2 linked regions of the Stappia indica genome follow. The protein of the gene in region 2 binds, or shares a complex with, the protein of the main gene of each other region. Links are inferred from orthologs where the notes say so. Each region holds a gene or a part of one and is shown on either strand. Other genes may lie near its edges.

Evidence for each region.
Region 1: the proteins of uvrB (region 2) and GH266_RS06610 are in contact, whole or in part, in a crystal structure (PDB 7EGT), measured with the Thermus thermophilus proteins. The link is inferred for Stappia indica from one-to-one orthologs. Residues at the interface, in WP_096411307.1 of Thermus thermophilus: Glu23, Leu25, Arg26, Asp27, Gly28, Glu29, Arg30, Phe31, Arg55, Glu326, Asp327, Phe328, Glu379, Ser382, Gln383, His398, Gly400, Arg401; in WP_096412145.1 of Thermus thermophilus: His654, Arg656, Phe657, Gln666, Asp668, Glu669, Lys680, Arg681, Leu682, Ser683, Lys685, Tyr686, Ala687.

Annotation. Positions count from the first base shown.
Region 1 is NZ_CP046908.1:1,379,834-1,387,615, forward strand. The notes cover bases 2,123-5,206. They hold GH266_RS06610 (ATP-dependent helicase), read right to left. Parts: upstream 4,863-5,206; coding sequence 2,382-4,862; downstream 2,123-2,381. Other genes in these bases: GH266_RS06605 (50S ribosomal protein L11 methyltransferase), read right to left, coding at 2,123-2,286; GH266_RS06615 (methyl-accepting chemotaxis protein), read right to left, coding at 5,040-5,206. Also shown: GH266_RS06595 (aminopeptidase P family protein), read right to left, coding at 1-815; GH266_RS06600 (hypothetical protein), read left to right, coding at 1,082-1,306; more of GH266_RS06605, read right to left, coding at 1,396-2,122; more of GH266_RS06615, read right to left, coding at 5,207-7,367; NAD-dependent DNA ligase LigA, read right to left, coding at 7,543-7,782. UniProt on the Escherichia coli protein: A helicase with DNA-dependent ATPase activity. Unwinds DNA duplexes with 3'-5' polarity. Translocates on single-stranded DNA with 3'-5' polarity. Initiates unwinding more efficiently from a nicked substrate than double-stranded DNA.
Region 2 is NZ_CP046908.1:4,593,781-4,601,712, forward strand. What follows is about bases 1,915-5,148. They hold uvrB (excinuclease ABC subunit UvrB), read right to left. Parts: upstream 4,830-5,148; coding sequence 2,115-4,829; downstream 1,915-2,114. In the rest of the region: GH266_RS21065 (S9 family peptidase), read right to left, coding at 1-974; ATP-dependent Clp protease adapter ClpS, read left to right, coding at 1,094-1,399; GH266_RS21075 (PAAR domain-containing protein), read right to left, coding at 1,436-1,684; GH266_RS21085 (nuclear transport factor 2 family protein), read left to right, coding at 5,159-5,569; GH266_RS21090 (MerR family transcriptional regulator), read left to right, coding at 5,569-6,000; GH266_RS21095 (carboxymuconolactone decarboxylase family protein), read left to right, coding at 5,997-6,380; GH266_RS21100 (Rdx family protein), read right to left, coding at 6,432-6,731; GH266_RS21105 (hypothetical protein), read left to right, coding at 7,054-7,425; GH266_RS21110 (ArsR/SmtB family transcription factor), read right to left, coding at 7,470-7,808; GH266_RS21115 (alpha/beta fold hydrolase), read left to right, coding at 7,874-7,932. UniProt on the Escherichia coli protein: The UvrABC repair system catalyzes the recognition and processing of DNA lesions. A damage recognition complex composed of 2 UvrA and 2 UvrB subunits scans DNA for abnormalities.

The sequences.
Region 1 (7,782 bases), 3.2 Mb from region 2 along the record:
CCGAGCGCACCGAGCGCGCCCGTCAACCCGCCCGGCTCGCCAATGTCGGCCAGCGCCTCCAGATGGTCGCGCGAGGCATTGGTGAGTTTGCGGGCGTCGATGAAGATCTGCGGGCGCCCCTCGTGCGGCAGGATGGCGAAGGACAGCGGCAGGGGTGTGTGCGACACGTCGCTGCCGCGAATGTTGAACAGCCAGGCGATGGAGTCGGGCTGGGTCAGCACGAAGGCATCGCCCCCGGCGCGGCGCACCTCCGCGGCCATCCGCGCGATCTTTGCTTCCGCCGCCTCGCCGGCAAATTCTTGTCCGTGCACGCGCACCTGGCCGAGCGGCGGCTCGGGCCGGTCCTCCCACACCGCATCGAGCGGATTGCCGTCCACCGCCACAAGCTCCGCTCCGGCCCTGGCGCAGGCCTCGGCAAGCCGCTTGGCACCGTTCACCGTGTGCAGCATCGGGTCGTAGCCGAGCTTCTGGCCCGGCTGCAGCTTGTCCGCCAGCCACTCGGACGGCGGCGTCTCGATCAGGTGCATCGGATGGAAAACGCCGGTGTCCACCTGCTCGCGCACCTGGATCGTGTAGCGCCCGTCGACGAAGATCGCGGCCTCGCCAGCCAGCACCACGGCCATGCCGGCCGATCCGGCAAAGCCGGTCAGCCAGGACAGCCGCGCGTCGCTGGGCGGCACATATTCGCCCTGATGCGCGTCGGCGCGCGGGATGAGGAAACCGTCGAGGCCCCTGCGGGCCAGCTCGCGCCGCAGCGCCGCGCAACGCGCGGAACCGACGGACGGGTCGATGACATTGTCGAAGGACTGGAACATGCGACGACGCTAGCGCCAAAGCCGGCGGCGCGAAAGGGCGTTGAGTGCACGCCCGGGCCGCTTTTGCACATGCGGAAGGCAGGCTTTCGCCGAGGATTTCGGCATCTGCTCTGCTGCATTGCAAAATAATGAATTCGCACATGCAGCAATCGCAGCACTGCCATGCACTTATGGCGCTTTTCGCATGGCCCGGCACTCCCCATACTCTGTCTCGAGAGTTTGAGGGAGGAAGCTCTATCTAGAGACCTCGAACCGGAGATAAGACCATGGCCATTGCCACCACGACCACCACCGCCATCTCGGGCGTATCGCGCAGCTCTTCCAAGAGCGTGTTCCGCAAGGCGCTCGACTCGATGATCACCGCTCGTGAGCGTCAGGCTCGCCGCTATGTGAACGGCTACCTTCTGTCGCTCGACGACGCCACGCTCGCCGCCTACGGCTACGATCGTGCCGATCTGGAGCGCAACAGCTCGCTGACCTCCGCGTTCTGATACGCTGGTCACAGAGTTTCATTGAAAACGGGCCCGGCGGTTCCTCCGCCGGGCCCGTTTCTCGTTGTGCATCGGGATTTGGCAGGGCGTCAGCCCTCGTGGCGACCGCGCACCAGCGTCAGCGTCAGCCAGCCGTCGCGGTTCTGCCGGCGCACCAGGTGGAACCCTTGCAGGCCATAGGCGAACAGGATGCGCGGACCGTCCTCCACGCGCAGGCCCGACAGGACCAGCGTCGCCGAGCGGGTCATGCGCGCCGAAAGACCGGCAGCCATGCGCATCAGGGGCCGGGCGAGGATATTCGCCACCACCAGATCGAAAGGACCGGCCTCCGCGAAGATGCGGCTGTCGACGCCGGCCGCCGTCGCCGTGCGCACCAGGTTGCCGGCGAGATTGTGGACCGCATTGGCGCGCGCGGTGATCGTCGCCACCGGGTCGATGTCTGTCGCCAGCACCGGCTGGCGGGACAGCCGCGCCATGGCGATGGCCAGGACGCCGGTACCGGTGCCCAGATCCAGCATCCGCTCATAGGACCGGCGGGTCAGCAGCCGGTCGATCTCGATCAGGCAGCCCGCGGTCGTCCCGTGATGGCCGGTGCCGAAGGCGAGCGCGGCCTCGATCTCGATGGAAATGCCGGCGAGCGGACGCTTCGCGCGGTCGTGCGAGCCGTGGATGAAGAAACGGCCCGCCTGCACCGGCGACAGGCCTTCCAGGCTCTTCTCCACCCAGTTGATGTCTTCCAGTTCCACCGCCTCGACCGGCGCGGCAAAGGCATCCGCGCCCAGCCGGTCCTTGACCAGCTCGGCGGCTTCCCCCTCGCTCATGTCGAACAGCAGGATCTCGGCGGTCCAGTCCCGCCCGTCCGCCGACGCTTCGAAGACCGTCACCGGATTGCCGTCGTCCTCGAAGTCGCGCGACAGCAGCTCGTAGATGCGCTTCGCCTCGATCTCGGGGGCGGTGATGCGGACGCGGATGGTGGACATGATCTCTCCGGAGACAGGAAACGGCGCACGCCCTATAGCGCCCGAAAGCAGGGGGCATCAATCGCATTCGCGCTGGATGGGGAAACGCGCGCCGCTCAGTGCCGCTCGACGAAGCTGTCGAGCACCTTCTTGCGCCCCGCCTTGTCGAACTGGACTGTCAGCTTGTTGCCCTCGATGCCGACGATCTCGCCATAGCCGAACTTCAGGTGGAACACCCGCTCGCCCATGTCGAACGCCGACGGCGCATCGGACACCGACTTGGCGACCAACTCGCCCTCGATCATCCGCGGGCCTCCGGACTGCCCGCCCGACTGCCTGCCGCCGGCCGATCCCATCCGCCCGGCGAACCCGCCGCTGCTGGAGCTACCCTGTGCCTGCGAACGCTGCGCCCGCTGCCAGCCCGGCGTCGAGTAGCTCGACTTGAAGGGATCGCGCGTGTCGAAGCGGCTGGCGCCGTATCCCCCGCCGCCATAGCCGCCGTAATTGCTCGACGGCTCGACCACATCGACGTGATCGGCCGGCAATTCGTCGAGGAAGCGCGAGGGGATGGAGCTCTGCCACATGCCGTGGATGCGCCGGTTGGAGGCGAACCAGATCTTCGCCCGCCGCCGCGCCCTCGTGATGCCCACATAGGCGAGCCGGCGCTCTTCCTCCAGCCCCGCGCGGCCGCTCTCGTCGAGCGCGCGCTGATGCGGGAAGAGGCCCTCCTCCAAGCCGGGGAGGAACACCGTGTCGAACTCCAGGCCCTTGGCCGAGTGCAGCGTCATGATCGACACCGCGTCGTTGTTGCCGTCCGCGTCCCGGTCCATGACCAGCGCGACATGCTCCAGGAACCCGGCGAGCGATTCGTACTCGTCCATCGAGCGGACGAGCTCCTTCAGGTTGTCGAGCCGGCCCGGCGCTTCCGCCGAGCGGTCGTTGCGCCACATCTCGGTGTAGCCGCTCTCGTCGAGGATGATCTCGGCCAGCTCCGTATGCGACATAGCCGGCACCAGGTCGCGCCAGCGGTCGAAATCGGCCAGCAGCATGCGCAGCGTCGTGCGCGCCTTCGGCTTCAGTTCCTCGGTCTGGCACAGGTCCGAAGCCGCCTGCATGAGCGGGATGCGGTTCGCCCGCGCATAGGCATGAACCAGCTTCAGGCTGGCCTCGCCGAGGCCGCGCTTGGGCGTGTTGACGATGCGCTCGAAGGCGAGATCGTCGGCCGGCTGCACGACGCAGCGGAAATAGGCCATCGCATCGCGGATCTCCATGCGCTCGTAGAAGCGCGGGCCGCCGACCACCCGGTAGTTGACGCCGAGCGTGACGAACCGATCCTCGAACTCGCGCATCTGGAACGACGCGCGCACCAGGATCGCCATGCTCTCGAGGCTGTGCCCCTTGGACTGCAGCGACTCGATCTCGTCGCCGATGGCGCGGGCCTCTTCCTCGGAGTCCCAGGCGGCGGCGACGCTGACGCGCAGTTCCTCGCCGTCCGGGTCCACCACATCGGTGAACAGCGTCTTGCCCAGGCGCCCCTCGTTATGGGCGATCAGATGCGAGGCGGCGGCCAGGATATGGCTGGTCGAGCGGTAGTTGCGCTCCAGCCGGATCACCTTGGCGCCGGGAAAGTCGTGGTCGAAGCGCAGGATGTTGTCGACCTCGGCCCCGCGCCAGCCGTAGATCGACTGATCGTCGTCGCCGACGCAGCAGATGTTGCGGTTGCCCTGCGCCAGCAGCCGCAGGAACAGGTACTGCGCGATGTTGGTGTCCTGGTACTCGTCCACCAGCATGAAGCGGAAGCGGTTCTGGTACTCGCCCAGCACGTCCGGATTGTTGCGGAACAGCGTGATCACATGCAGCAGCAGGTCGCCGAAATCGGCGGCATTGAGGATCGACAGCCGCTCCTGATACTGCTCGTAGAGCGCCCGGCCCTTGCCGTTGCCGAAGGAGCGCGCCTCGCCCTCCGGCACCTGGTCGGGCGTCAGGCCGCGGTTCTTCCAGCCATCCAACTGGCTGGCGAAGGCGCGCGCCGTCCAGCGCTTGTCGTCCAGCCCCTCCGCCTGGATGATCTGCTTGATCAGGCGGATCTGGTCGTCGGTATCGAGGATCGAGAATCCGGATTTCAGGCCGACCAGCTCGGCGTGCCGGCGCAGGATCTTGACGCAGATCGAGTGGAACGTGCCGAGCCACGGCATGCCTTCCGCGCTGTCGCCGATCAGCCGCTCGATCCGCTCCTTCATCTCGCGGGCGGCCTTGTTGGTGAAGGTCACCGCCAGGATCTGGCTCGGAAAGGCCCGCCGCGTCGCCAGGATATGGCCGATGCGCGTGGTCAGGACGCGGGTCTTGCCCGTTCCCGCCCCCGCCAGCACCAGGACCGGGCCGTCCAGCGTCTCGACCGCCTCGCGCTGCTCCGGGTTCAGCCCGTCGAGATAGGAGCCGGGTTCGGGCGTCCGCGGCCCGAGCGCTGCACGCGCGCGCGCGGCAATGCCGCTGCCGCCGCCCGGCCGCTCCAGACCGCCGCCCCGCGCGTCATGCTCCGCCTGCCCCGGTGCGGAGCCTTGGGGGAACTGTCGGGTATCGGCAGGATGATTGGCCATGCGGGAGAGTGTCTCGACGGGTCTGGGTCACGGATCTGACATCGCGCGGACCGTTGGCACCCGCGATTCTGTTCTCTCTTTGGACCATATATAGCAGCTTGTCCCGTCAATTGGAGGGGCGCAATTGCTCGCGCCCCTCCCTCTTGGCTTTTGACGCCTTTGTTATTCGAAAAACGATCAGGCCGCGACGAGCGCCACCAGTGCCGGCGCGGGCTGCTCGAAGCGCAGCGTGTAGCGCCCGCCCTCGCCCCCGGCGACGATGGCCGCAAGCACCTGCCCGTCTGCGAGCTGCAGCTTGACGGCCTGCCGGAGCTCCAGCCGGGCCGAGGCGGAAACGGCGGCCTGATGCACATCCGCCTCGTCCACCCGCGCCCGGTAGCGACGCCCCAGCGCGGTGACGACGACCGCCTCGCGCATTTGCGCATGCACCTGCGCGCGCCGTGCCGCAAGATCGACCGCGATGTCGGCGAGGAAGGTCTCCACCTCGCCGGCGAGTTGCTGCGTCACCTCGGCAAGGCTGGAGGACACCGCGCTGACATTGCCGGCAAACTGCGCGGTGCGCTCGATCGCCGAGGTCACCGAGGTGACGTTGTCCGCCACCGCATCGGTGCCGTCCGAGGCGGCGATGACGGAGTTGGCGATCTCCTGCGTTGCCGCGCGCTGCTCCTCCACCGCGCCGGCGATGGTGGTTGTCAGCTCGCGGATATTGGCCATCACACCGGCGATCTCTCCGATCGAGCCGACCGCGCCGCGCGTCGAGGCCTGGATGCCGGTGACCTGCGCGGCGATGTCTTCCGTCGCCTTGGCGGTCTGGCCGGCAAGGTTCTTCACTTCCGCCGCGACGACGGCAAAGCCCTTGCCCGCCTCGCCGGCGCGCGCCGCCTCGATCGTGGCATTGAGCGCCAGCAGGTTGGTCTGTTCGGCGATGTCGCGGATCAGGTTGACCACCGAACCGATCTGCTCGGCCGCCTGCGAAAGCGAAGCGACATCGGCGTTGGTCAGTTGCGCCCGTTCGGCGGCCGAGGCCATCAGGTCGCTTGCCTTGGAGGTCTGCTCGGCGATCTCGCGGATCGAGGCGGACAGTTCCTCCGCCGCCGCCGCGACCACCTGGATATTGCCGGAGGCCGTCTGGGTGGCATGGCTCGCGGCGGACGCGTCGCACGCAGCTCCGCTTGCGCCTTCCTCCAGCGTCTCGGCCGAGGAGCGCATGTCGCCGGCCTTGGCCCCTGCCGTCGACAGCGTCGACGAGACGCTGCTGCGGAAGCCCGCGATCATCGTCTCGATGGCCGACTGCCGGTCCCGTTCGCGCAGGCGTTCCTCCTGCAGGCTGTGTTCCAGCTCGATGCGCTCGATGGCATTCTCGCGGAAGATCTCCACCGCCCCCGCCATCGCGCCGATCTCGTCCCGGCGCGCGACGCTCGTCACCTCGACGCCCGTGTCGTTGGCCGCAAGCCGGCGCATGACGCCGACCAGCTCCGCCAGCGGCGGCACGATGGAGCGGTAGACGCCGGCGAAGATCACCGCCATGACGACGACCAGCCCGGCAACGAGCCCGAGCTGCCAGAGGAAGGCGCGCTGGCCGTCCGCCGCCCGCTGCGAGGCTGCAACGAAGATCTGTCCGGCAACCTCGTCCTCCACCTCTTTCAGCAGGTCGATGCGCGCCGTGCTGACCGCGAACCACTTCGCTCCGCTGACCGCGGACACGTCCCCGCCGAACGGCGCGGAGACGGCGATCTGCCTCAGCCCGTCGATCTCCTTGGCGGCCGCGCCGGACAGAGCGGTTTCGTAAGCGGAGAGCATCTGCGGCGACGCGTAGCGGCGAAAGGTCTCGAGCGAGGCCTCCTGCATGGCGCCGAGGCGAATGAAATTGCGGTAGACGGCCTCGCCGAAGCTCCCCGAACCGAAGCCGACGGCGCCGGTGGCGCGCTCGAGGCCCGCTCGCTCCTTCGCCTGCAGCAGCGCAATATACGCAAGGACCGGGCGCAGCGTGTCGCCAGCGCTGATGAGCGTCGGCATGCCGCCGACCATGTCGAGCAGGTTGCCGATGACGGGCGTGTAATAGGCGCCGACGTCGGAGCTCTCCAGCCGCAGCGCGTCGATATCCGCGCGCACCCGCGAAAGGTCCTGAAGCGTCTTCGCCGCCGCGTCGCGGGCGCGAGTGAACCCGTCGGTCTCGATCCGGCCCGTCGCCTCGCCGATGCGGGCGAGATAGCGCGCGATCGCAGCGTCGGTCGCCTGGCGCTGGCCGGCGATCCCGTCGGCAAACGAGACGCCCTTCGACCCCACGAAGCCGGAAGACATCCCGCGCTCCTTCTGAAGCTGATGCACGGCCTCGGAAATCACCGGCGCAATGTCCAGCACCTCGGCGACGAAGCGTTCCTCGCGCACCTGCGCAAACCGCCCCGAAAGCTCGATGAAACTGACGAGCAGCAGACCGAGAAGCGGAAGGGCGCCGAGCAGAATGAGCCGCAAACCGATAGACCGGTTCACAAATCCAGAAAACATGTTCCACTCTCCAAATATCGAACGAAAGCTCATTTGAGAGCGATAGTCGATATTTGGAGTTGAAACTTTGTTACAGATACAAGACGAGATCGAATGAAGAGCAGAAAAACCGAATAAAAATCAAGATTACGTACTCGTACCTATGGATCTTATACTTAAGTCAATTTGACGCAGGTCAGCCTCCCGCCATCTCGATCCAGGCATCCTCGTCGATGACGTCGAGGCCCAGTTCCTCGGCTTTCTTCAGCTTGGAGCCGGCGCCGGGACCGGCGATCACGAGGTCGGTCTTCTTCGACACCGAGCCGGAAACTTTCGCCCCCATCGCCTCGGCGCGCGCCTTGGCCTCGTCGCGGCTCATCTTCTCCAGCGTGCCGGTGAAGACCAGCGTCTTGCCGGCGACCGGGCTGGCGCTCGC
Region 2 (7,932 bases):
AGGCTCATGACGCGGAAGTCCTCGGCGCCGCCGTGATTGGTCAGCAGCAGCAGCGTGTCGCCGCCGTCGTCCTCCACCGAATACTCGGTGCCGGTCGCGCGCGGGGCCACCGTGAGCGGCGCTTCCAGCGGCGCGTCGGCCGGGATCAGGCGGACCTCGGACGTCTCGTGGTCGTGGATGTCGATCGTCAGGAAGCGGCCGGACTGGGTCTTGCCGATGCCCATGAAGAAGCCCGGATCGGCCTCCTCATAGACCAGCACGTCGCCGGCCGGATCTGTGCCGACCTCATGCCGGAACAGCTTCGACGGCCGGTGGTTGGCGTCGAGCCGCACATAGAAGAGATAGCGGCCGCAGGCGGACCACTCGCCACCGCCGCCCGTGTCCTCGATCCGCTGGTCGAGATCGCGCCCGCTGGCGAGGTCCCGCACCAGGAGGGTGTAGAACTCCGAGCCCTTGTCGTCGAAGGCCCAGGCAAGACGCGAATGGTCGGGCGAGTGCGATGCGCCGCCGAGGCGGAAATAGGCCTTGCCCGCCGCCTCCTTGTCGCCGTCGATCAGGATCTCCTCGGCCTCGCCGCCGCGCTCGGCCACCTCGCGCGCCATGCGCACGAGGCGCGGATGCTGCCCGCCGGCCACATAGGCGAAGCCGTAGGCATAGGGCCCGTCGGCCATCGGCACGCTGCTGTCGTCTTCCTTGATCCGCCCCTTCATCTCGGCGAACAGCGTCTCCTGCAGGCCCTTCGTGTCGGCCATGCCGGCTTCCAGATGGGCGTTCTCCGCCTCCAGATAGGCGCGGATGGCGGGGTCGAGCGTGTCGGGCGCGCGCATCACCTCCTGCCAGTTCTCCGCACGGAGCCAGTGGTAGGGATCCTCCCGGACGATGCCGTGGGCCGTCAGGGTGAGGGGGCGCTGGTCCGCCCGCGGCGCCGGCGCAGCCGCAGCATCGGAAAGGGGGCTATTGGGTGTCTTCAACATGGAGCGGAGGTAGGCGCTTTCATGGGCCTTGGCAAGGGCGGCGGCGTGTCGCGGAAGGGCAGGGCGTCATTCGTTGCAACCGGTGCACAAGCGCGGCGCCGTGTGATAAAAGCGCGGCCATGAGCGACCGATCCACAACGCTGCAGCCGTCCGCGAAGACCCGGACGGAGCGCCCGCGCCTGTACAAGGTGCTGCTTCTCAACGACGACTTCACGCCGCGCGAATTCGTCGTGGCGGTGCTCGCCTCCGAGTTCCGCATGAGCGAGGACGAAGCGGTGCGGGTGATGATCACCGCCCATCAGCAGGGCGTATGCGTCGTTGCCGTCTTTCCGCGCGATGTCGCCGAGACCAAGGCGACCCGTGCAACCGAGGCGGGGCGCGCCAACGGCTTTCCGCTGCGTTTCGAGACCGAGCCGGAGACCTGACCGGTCAGCGGGCACAGGGCCCGTCTGTTTGCGGGATCACTGCGGCGGGCAGACGACGTCTCCGGCGCGCATCGCGCCCGCACCGCCGACCGTCACATCGGACGAGCCCGCGGCAACGCACCCTTCCGCCGGCGCGACGAACCGCACGGCCGGCTCGCCTTCCACGAAGACGCCCGGGACCGGCTCGAACAGGCCGGGCGGGCACGCCGCCACATCCGACAGGCGCAGTGCCGGACGACCGTTGATCGTCACCGACGAGGCGCCCGTCACCGCGCAGGCCGGCATGTCCTGCGCCGCCGCGGGCAGCGCTGGGAGTAGTAGCGTGAGGACGAACGTGATCCAGACGCCGGTGGCGAGGCTCTGTAGATTTGGGTCACGCCTTTGGCGCGACTGATTTGCTGGATGCCGGATCACGCGATGGCGCCTTCGCGCCACGCGGTCCGGCATGACGGAGCGGATATGGACCGCAGGGTGCTCTGTCGATACAACTTTCAACTCGCTATGGTTGTTGTGTCGGGCGAGGCAAATGACAGCCTATGTCTATATTCTGACAGGCAGCCGCGCAGGAATGTCGCGATCTCGTATCATACTTCTGAGGCCGTCATGCCGGACGGCCTGCGGCGTAGCCGCATGGCCAGATCCGGCATCCAGATATCAGTGCCGGCAACGCCCGCACATCAATCTCCAACACGATCAGAAGGCCGTCGCTGCTGCCTCACCGCCCCGGGCGACCGCTCTTCTTCGGGCGGCCGCGGCGCTGGCGCTCTTCCGCAGGATCCTCATAGGACCCCGCGCCGATCTTGCCGCGCACGACCGGCTTGACGTCTTCTTCCGGAGAACTGCCGGGCCTCTTCGGCAGCGCGCCCTTTGACAGCGGCACCTCGGTGCGTCCGACGGTCATCTCGTCGAGCGTATTCTTCCGCACTTTCGAGGCGTTGGGCAAGTTGGCGCTGGCGCCGTATTTCTTCTCGCCCCGGAAACCGCCGCTGCGATCCTCCACCGCCGACTGGCGGGCCAGCGGATCGTCGGCCAGCGCCAGTTCCGTCTCCTGCAGCCGCTTGATCTCGTCGCGCAGCCGCGCGGCCGTCTCGAACTCCAGGTCCGCGGCCGCCTCGCGCATCTTCTTCTCGAGGTCCTCGATATGCGCCTTGAGATTGTGGCCGACCAGGTTGCCGCTCTCGGCGAAACCGGCATCGACCGTGACGTGGTCCTGCTCGTAGACCGACTGCAGGATGTCGCCGATGGACCGGCGCACGGTCTCCGGCGTGATGCCGTGCTCGGCGTTGTACGCCTCCTGCTTCTCGCGGCGACGGTTGGTCTCCGCGATCGCCCGCTCCATCGAGCCGGTCATCCGGTCGGCATAGAGCACCACCCGCCCGTCGACGTTTCGCGCCGCGCGGCCGATGGTCTGGACCAGCGAGGTCTCGGAGCGCAGGAAGCCCTCCTTGTCGGCGTCGAGAATGGCGACCAGCCCGCATTCGGGAATGTCGAGACCTTCGCGCAGCAGGTTGATGCCGACCAGCACGTCGAAGGCGCCGAGCCGCAGGTCGCGGATGATCTCGATGCGCTCCAGCGTGTCGATGTCGGAATGCATGTAGCGCACGCGCACGCCGTTCTCGTGCAGGTATTCGGTCAGGTCCTCGGCCATGCGCTTGGTCAGCACGGTGACGAGCGTGCGGTAGCCCTTGGCCGCGACCGCGCGCACTTCGCCCAGCAGGTCGTCGACCTGCGAGGAGGCGGGGCGGATGTCGATCTGCGGATCGACGAGACCGGTCGGGCGAATGACCTGTTCGGCGAAGACGCCGCCGGCCTCCTCCATCTCCCAGGAACTGGGCGTCGCCGACACGCACACCGTCTGCGGCCGCATCGCGTCCCATTCCTCGAAGCGCAGCGGCCGGTTGTCCATGCAGGAGGGCAGGCGGAAGCCGTATTCCGCCAGCGTCGCCTTGCGGCGGAAGTCGCCGCGATACATGGCGCCGATCTGCGGAATGGTGACATGGCTCTCGTCTGCGAAGACCAGCGCATTGTCCGGCAGGTATTCGAACAGGGTCGGCGGCGGCTCGCCGGGATTGCGGCCCGTCAGGTAGCGCGAATAGTTCTCGATGCCGGCGCAGGAGCCGGTCGCCTCCAGCATCTCCAGGTCGAACAGCGTGCGCTGCTCCAGCCGCTGCGCTTCCAGCAGCCGGCCGTGGGCGTTCAGCTCTTCCAGTCGCTGCACCAGCTCCGACTTGATCGACTTGACCGCCTGGGCCAGCGTCGGCTTCGGCGTCACGTAGTGCGAGTTGGCGTAGATCTTGACGCTTTTCATCTCCGCCGACTTCTGCCCGGTCAGCGGGTCGAACTCGGTGATCGCCTCGATCTCGTCGCCGAACATCGAGATGCGCCAGGCCCTGTCCTCGTAGTGGGCAGGGAAGATCTCGACCGTATCGCCGCGCACCCGGAAGGTGCCGCGCTGGAACGCCGCATCGTTGCGCTTGTATTGCAGCGCCACCAGATCGGCGAGCAACTGGCGCTGATCCATGCGCTCGCCCACCTCGATGGCGAAGGTCATCGCCGTATAGGTCTCGACCGAGCCGATACCGTAGATGCAGGACACCGAGGCGACGATGATCACGTCGTCGCGCTCCAGCAGCGCCCGGGTGGCCGAGTGGCGCATCCGGTCGATCTGCTCGTTCACCGAGCTTTCCTTCTCGATATAGGTGTCGGTGCGCGGGACGTAGGCTTCCGGCTGGTAATAGTCGTAATAGGAGACGAAATATTCGACCGCATTGTCCGGGAAGAACGACTTGAACTCGCCGTAGAGCTGCGCGGCCAGCGTCTTGTTCGGCGCCAGGATCAGCGCCGGGCGTTGGGTGCGGGAGATGACTTGCGCCATCGTGTAGGTCTTGCCCGAGCCGGTGACGCCGAGCAGCACCTGCGTCTTGTCCTGGTTCTCCAGACCCTCGACCAGATCGGCGATGGCGGTGGGCTGGTCGCCGCGCGGCTCGTATTCGGAAACGAGCTTGATCGGGATGCCGCCTTCGGACTTCGCCGGCCGCTCCGGGCGGTGCGGCACCCAGGCGACGCCGTTCTTGTGCAACGGATTGCCTGAGGTGATCAGGTCGGTGAGCGCCTGCACCGTCGCGGTGTGCCCCGTGGTGCCGTCCGACATTTCCGGCGCCGGCTTCTTGCCTTTGCGCGCCTTCTTCGTCTCCGCCACCTGCTTGGCCAGCAGCGCCTCGGCCTCTTCCAGGCTCATGTCCAGCCCGGCGACGGGATTGAGCCCGCCGGCCGCGCGCTCGCGCGGATTGCTGGTCGCGCCCATGGAGGTGCCGCGCGCCGAGCGCGCCGGCTTGGCCTGCTTCGCGGCGGGGCGCTCCTTGCCCTTCTCCGCCGGTGCCGGCTCGTCCTCGGTAAGCTGCCGCGCCCAATCGGAAACCGGACCGGTCAGCGGCGCGCCCTCGAAGGCAGCCTGCGGCGCCTCGCCGAAACCTTGCGGCGCGGCATCGTCACGGGCAGTTCCGTCGTCGGCACGCGCCTTGTCCGGTTTGCCGGTGGAAGACGCGGAAGAAGGGGAGGAGGAAGAGGGTCGCTTGGCCATGGCGGCAATATGGTCCCAAAGCCGCGTTTCGGAAACCCCGTGTTCCGGCTTTGTCCGGCGAAAACCCGCATCATGCTGACATAACGGTGTCAGGAGGGGCTGGATTGAGATTTTCCTCTTGACCTGGAGCGCGCTCCAGCTCCCAGGGTCCGAGGCTGGTTCCAACAGGAGACAGCTCCATGAGCGTTATTGAAGCGTTTTTCTCGGCCCTGACGAGCGGCGATGTGGAGAAGGTTCTGCCGTTCATCGCAGCAGACGCGACCATCGTCGGGGTTCGCGCGACATCCGATCCGCGCCTGCCGATCTACGGCACCTATCACGGACAGGAGGGGATGCGGGCCTTCCTTGGAGAACTGCGAGCGGCCTTCGAAACGGAGGCCTTCGAGGTCGAGGATTTTCTGGAAAGCCCAAAGCTCGGCTTCGCATCGGGGCACTTCCGGCACCGTGTCCGCCACACCGGGCGCTTGTTCGTGTCCACTTGGGCCTTGCGAGCGAAGCTGTGCGACGGGAAGATCGAGCATTATCTGTTTTTCGAGGACACGGCCCGGCTGGAAGCGGCCTTCGGGGTGTCGACGGCGGAGGCTGCGTGATGATGATAGGCGACCTGTCGCAGCGGACCGGCCTGAGCGTCGATACCCTGCGCTACTACGAGAAGATCGGGCTCATTCCCGCGCCGCTGCGCGATTCCGGCGGGCGGCGGGTCTATGACACGGCGATCCTCGGCTGGCTCGATTTCCTCGACCGGCTGAAGGCGACCGGGCTCGGCATGCGCGACCGCCTGCGCTATGCGGACCTGCGCACCCACCCCGGCGTTGCCTCGGTGCGCGAACGCCGCGAGATGCTGGAGCAGCATCGCGAAAAGGTCGCGGCCGATCTGGAGCGCCTGGGCGAAACGTTGAAGCTGCTCGACGACAAGGTTGATCTCTATCGCCGGATCGAGAGCGGAGAGATCGACGACCCGGTCGCTCCGCTCGGCGAGGCGCTGTCGTCCAAGGCATCCCATCGGGGGAGGGCATCATGAGCGCCGCTTTGGAGAGAGGGCGGGACCTCGCCGCACGGCTGAACCCGGACCTCGAAGCCGTGCTCGCCGAGCGCTACGACGATCTGCTCCCGGGTTTCGCAGAAAGCCTGATCGAATGGGCCTATGGCCGCCACTATGCGCGCGGAGGGCTCGATCTGAAGACGCGCCAGCTTTGCACGGTCGCTGCGTTGACGGTTCTGGGCGGCCAGACAGGCCCGCAACTCAAGATCAACATCGAGCACACGCTCGCCGCCGGCGCCAGCCGTACGGAGATCATCGAGGCGATCTGGCAGATGGCCGTCTACGGCGGACTGCCCGCCGCCATCAACGGCCTCAATTCAGCACGGGAGGTCTTTCAGGCGGCGGACCGCGACGGATAGACCGCCCGGCGACATCCTGACGTGTGGCTCGTTCGGGTGAGCGTCTCCCGCTCACCCGTCTCCCTTGTGTCCGTCATTGTGGCCGAGGCTCATGTCCGGCCAGACGAGGTCGCGCACCCGCGCCTTCAGGACCTTCGCCTCGGGAAAGCCGCCGTCCGCCTTGCGGTCCCATATGGTCGTGCCGTCGCAGGTGATGGTGAAGGTCCCGCCGGTGCCGGGCACCAGCGTCACGGAGCCGATCTCCTCTGAAAAGGTCGAGAGCAGCTCCTGTGCCATCCATGCGGCGCGCAGCATCCAGTTGCACTGGCGGCAATAGGTGATCGTCAGGGCGGGCTTTTGCATTTCGGTCATCGGTTTCCGGCAGAAATCAGGGACGGGGGAGGGGCGGCGGGATAGGCTCCGCCGGCTCGTGCGGCGGTCCCTGCGGCCGCGGCTCTGGCTGACGCCATTATCGCGCCGAGCGGCGCCGGGGCAAGCCTTGCAGCGAGACAAGTCGGGATGCCTTGCCATCTGGCGCTTCCCGCGCTCGGGAAAGGCGATCCGGGACAGGCGGCGCTGTTGATGGCGAGGATGCGGGGCAGGCAACCTGCGCCGCGCTACCTCATTTGGGTGACGCGGCGAGGGAGGGCATCGGCGAAAGGAAAGGCGTTGTCCCTCCACTGGAGCTTTCGCCATGAAGAACCTCGTGCTTACCGCGGCTCTCTCGCTTGCCATGCTGACTGTCGCGCCTGTCGTCTTTGCCCCTGTCTCGACCGAGGCGTCCGCCCGTCTGGAATGCGTGGCCCGGAGCCACGCCGCCAGAGGGCCGTCCCGCCGCGACAAGCTACGGGCGCAGAATGGCGCCATCAACGCCTGGGAGCGGGAGGCCCGCCGTCGCTATGGCATCCGGTTCAACGATTTCGGCTACGCGATCAACAAGAACTCCAATGGCTGCAAGTCCAACGGCCGTGAATATGTCTGCGTCGTGAGTGCGGTCGCTTGCGCGAAGGGGAGAACGCGCCCGCGCCCTTCCCGTCCCTCGATCAGCGGAACGCAAACCCAGTAGGGCTGGAGCGCGAGCCCGCCTATGTCCCGGTTCGGGCGCGCGCCTCACGCGCCGAGGTCTCGCCCGAGCCAGGCGAGGAAGTCGCGGATCGCCGCCTCGTCGCGGCGGCAATAGGACCATTTTCCCTGCCGCCGGACGGTGAGAAACCCCGCCTGCCGCAACAGGTCGAGATGCCGGCTTGCGGTCGGCTGGGCGATCCCCAGAGCCTCCGCGATCAGTGTCATGCAGACGCCGAAGGCGACCGGATCCGCCGAAACCTGCCCGGAAAAATGCGCCGCCGGATCCCGCAACAGGCGCAGGATCGTCATGCGCACGTCGCTGGAAATCGCCCGCAACTGTGCCTCTCGCAGGGTATCGGCCGGGGCTGGGGTTGCATCATTCATGCACCTGATCATATAGTCATTTCGCTAAATGTAAATATGATGGCTTGGCCAGGGAGGGCCGGTTGATGCGTCTCGATCTGCCGAACGCCACGATCGTCGATGGCTCCGCGATCCGCTGGGGACG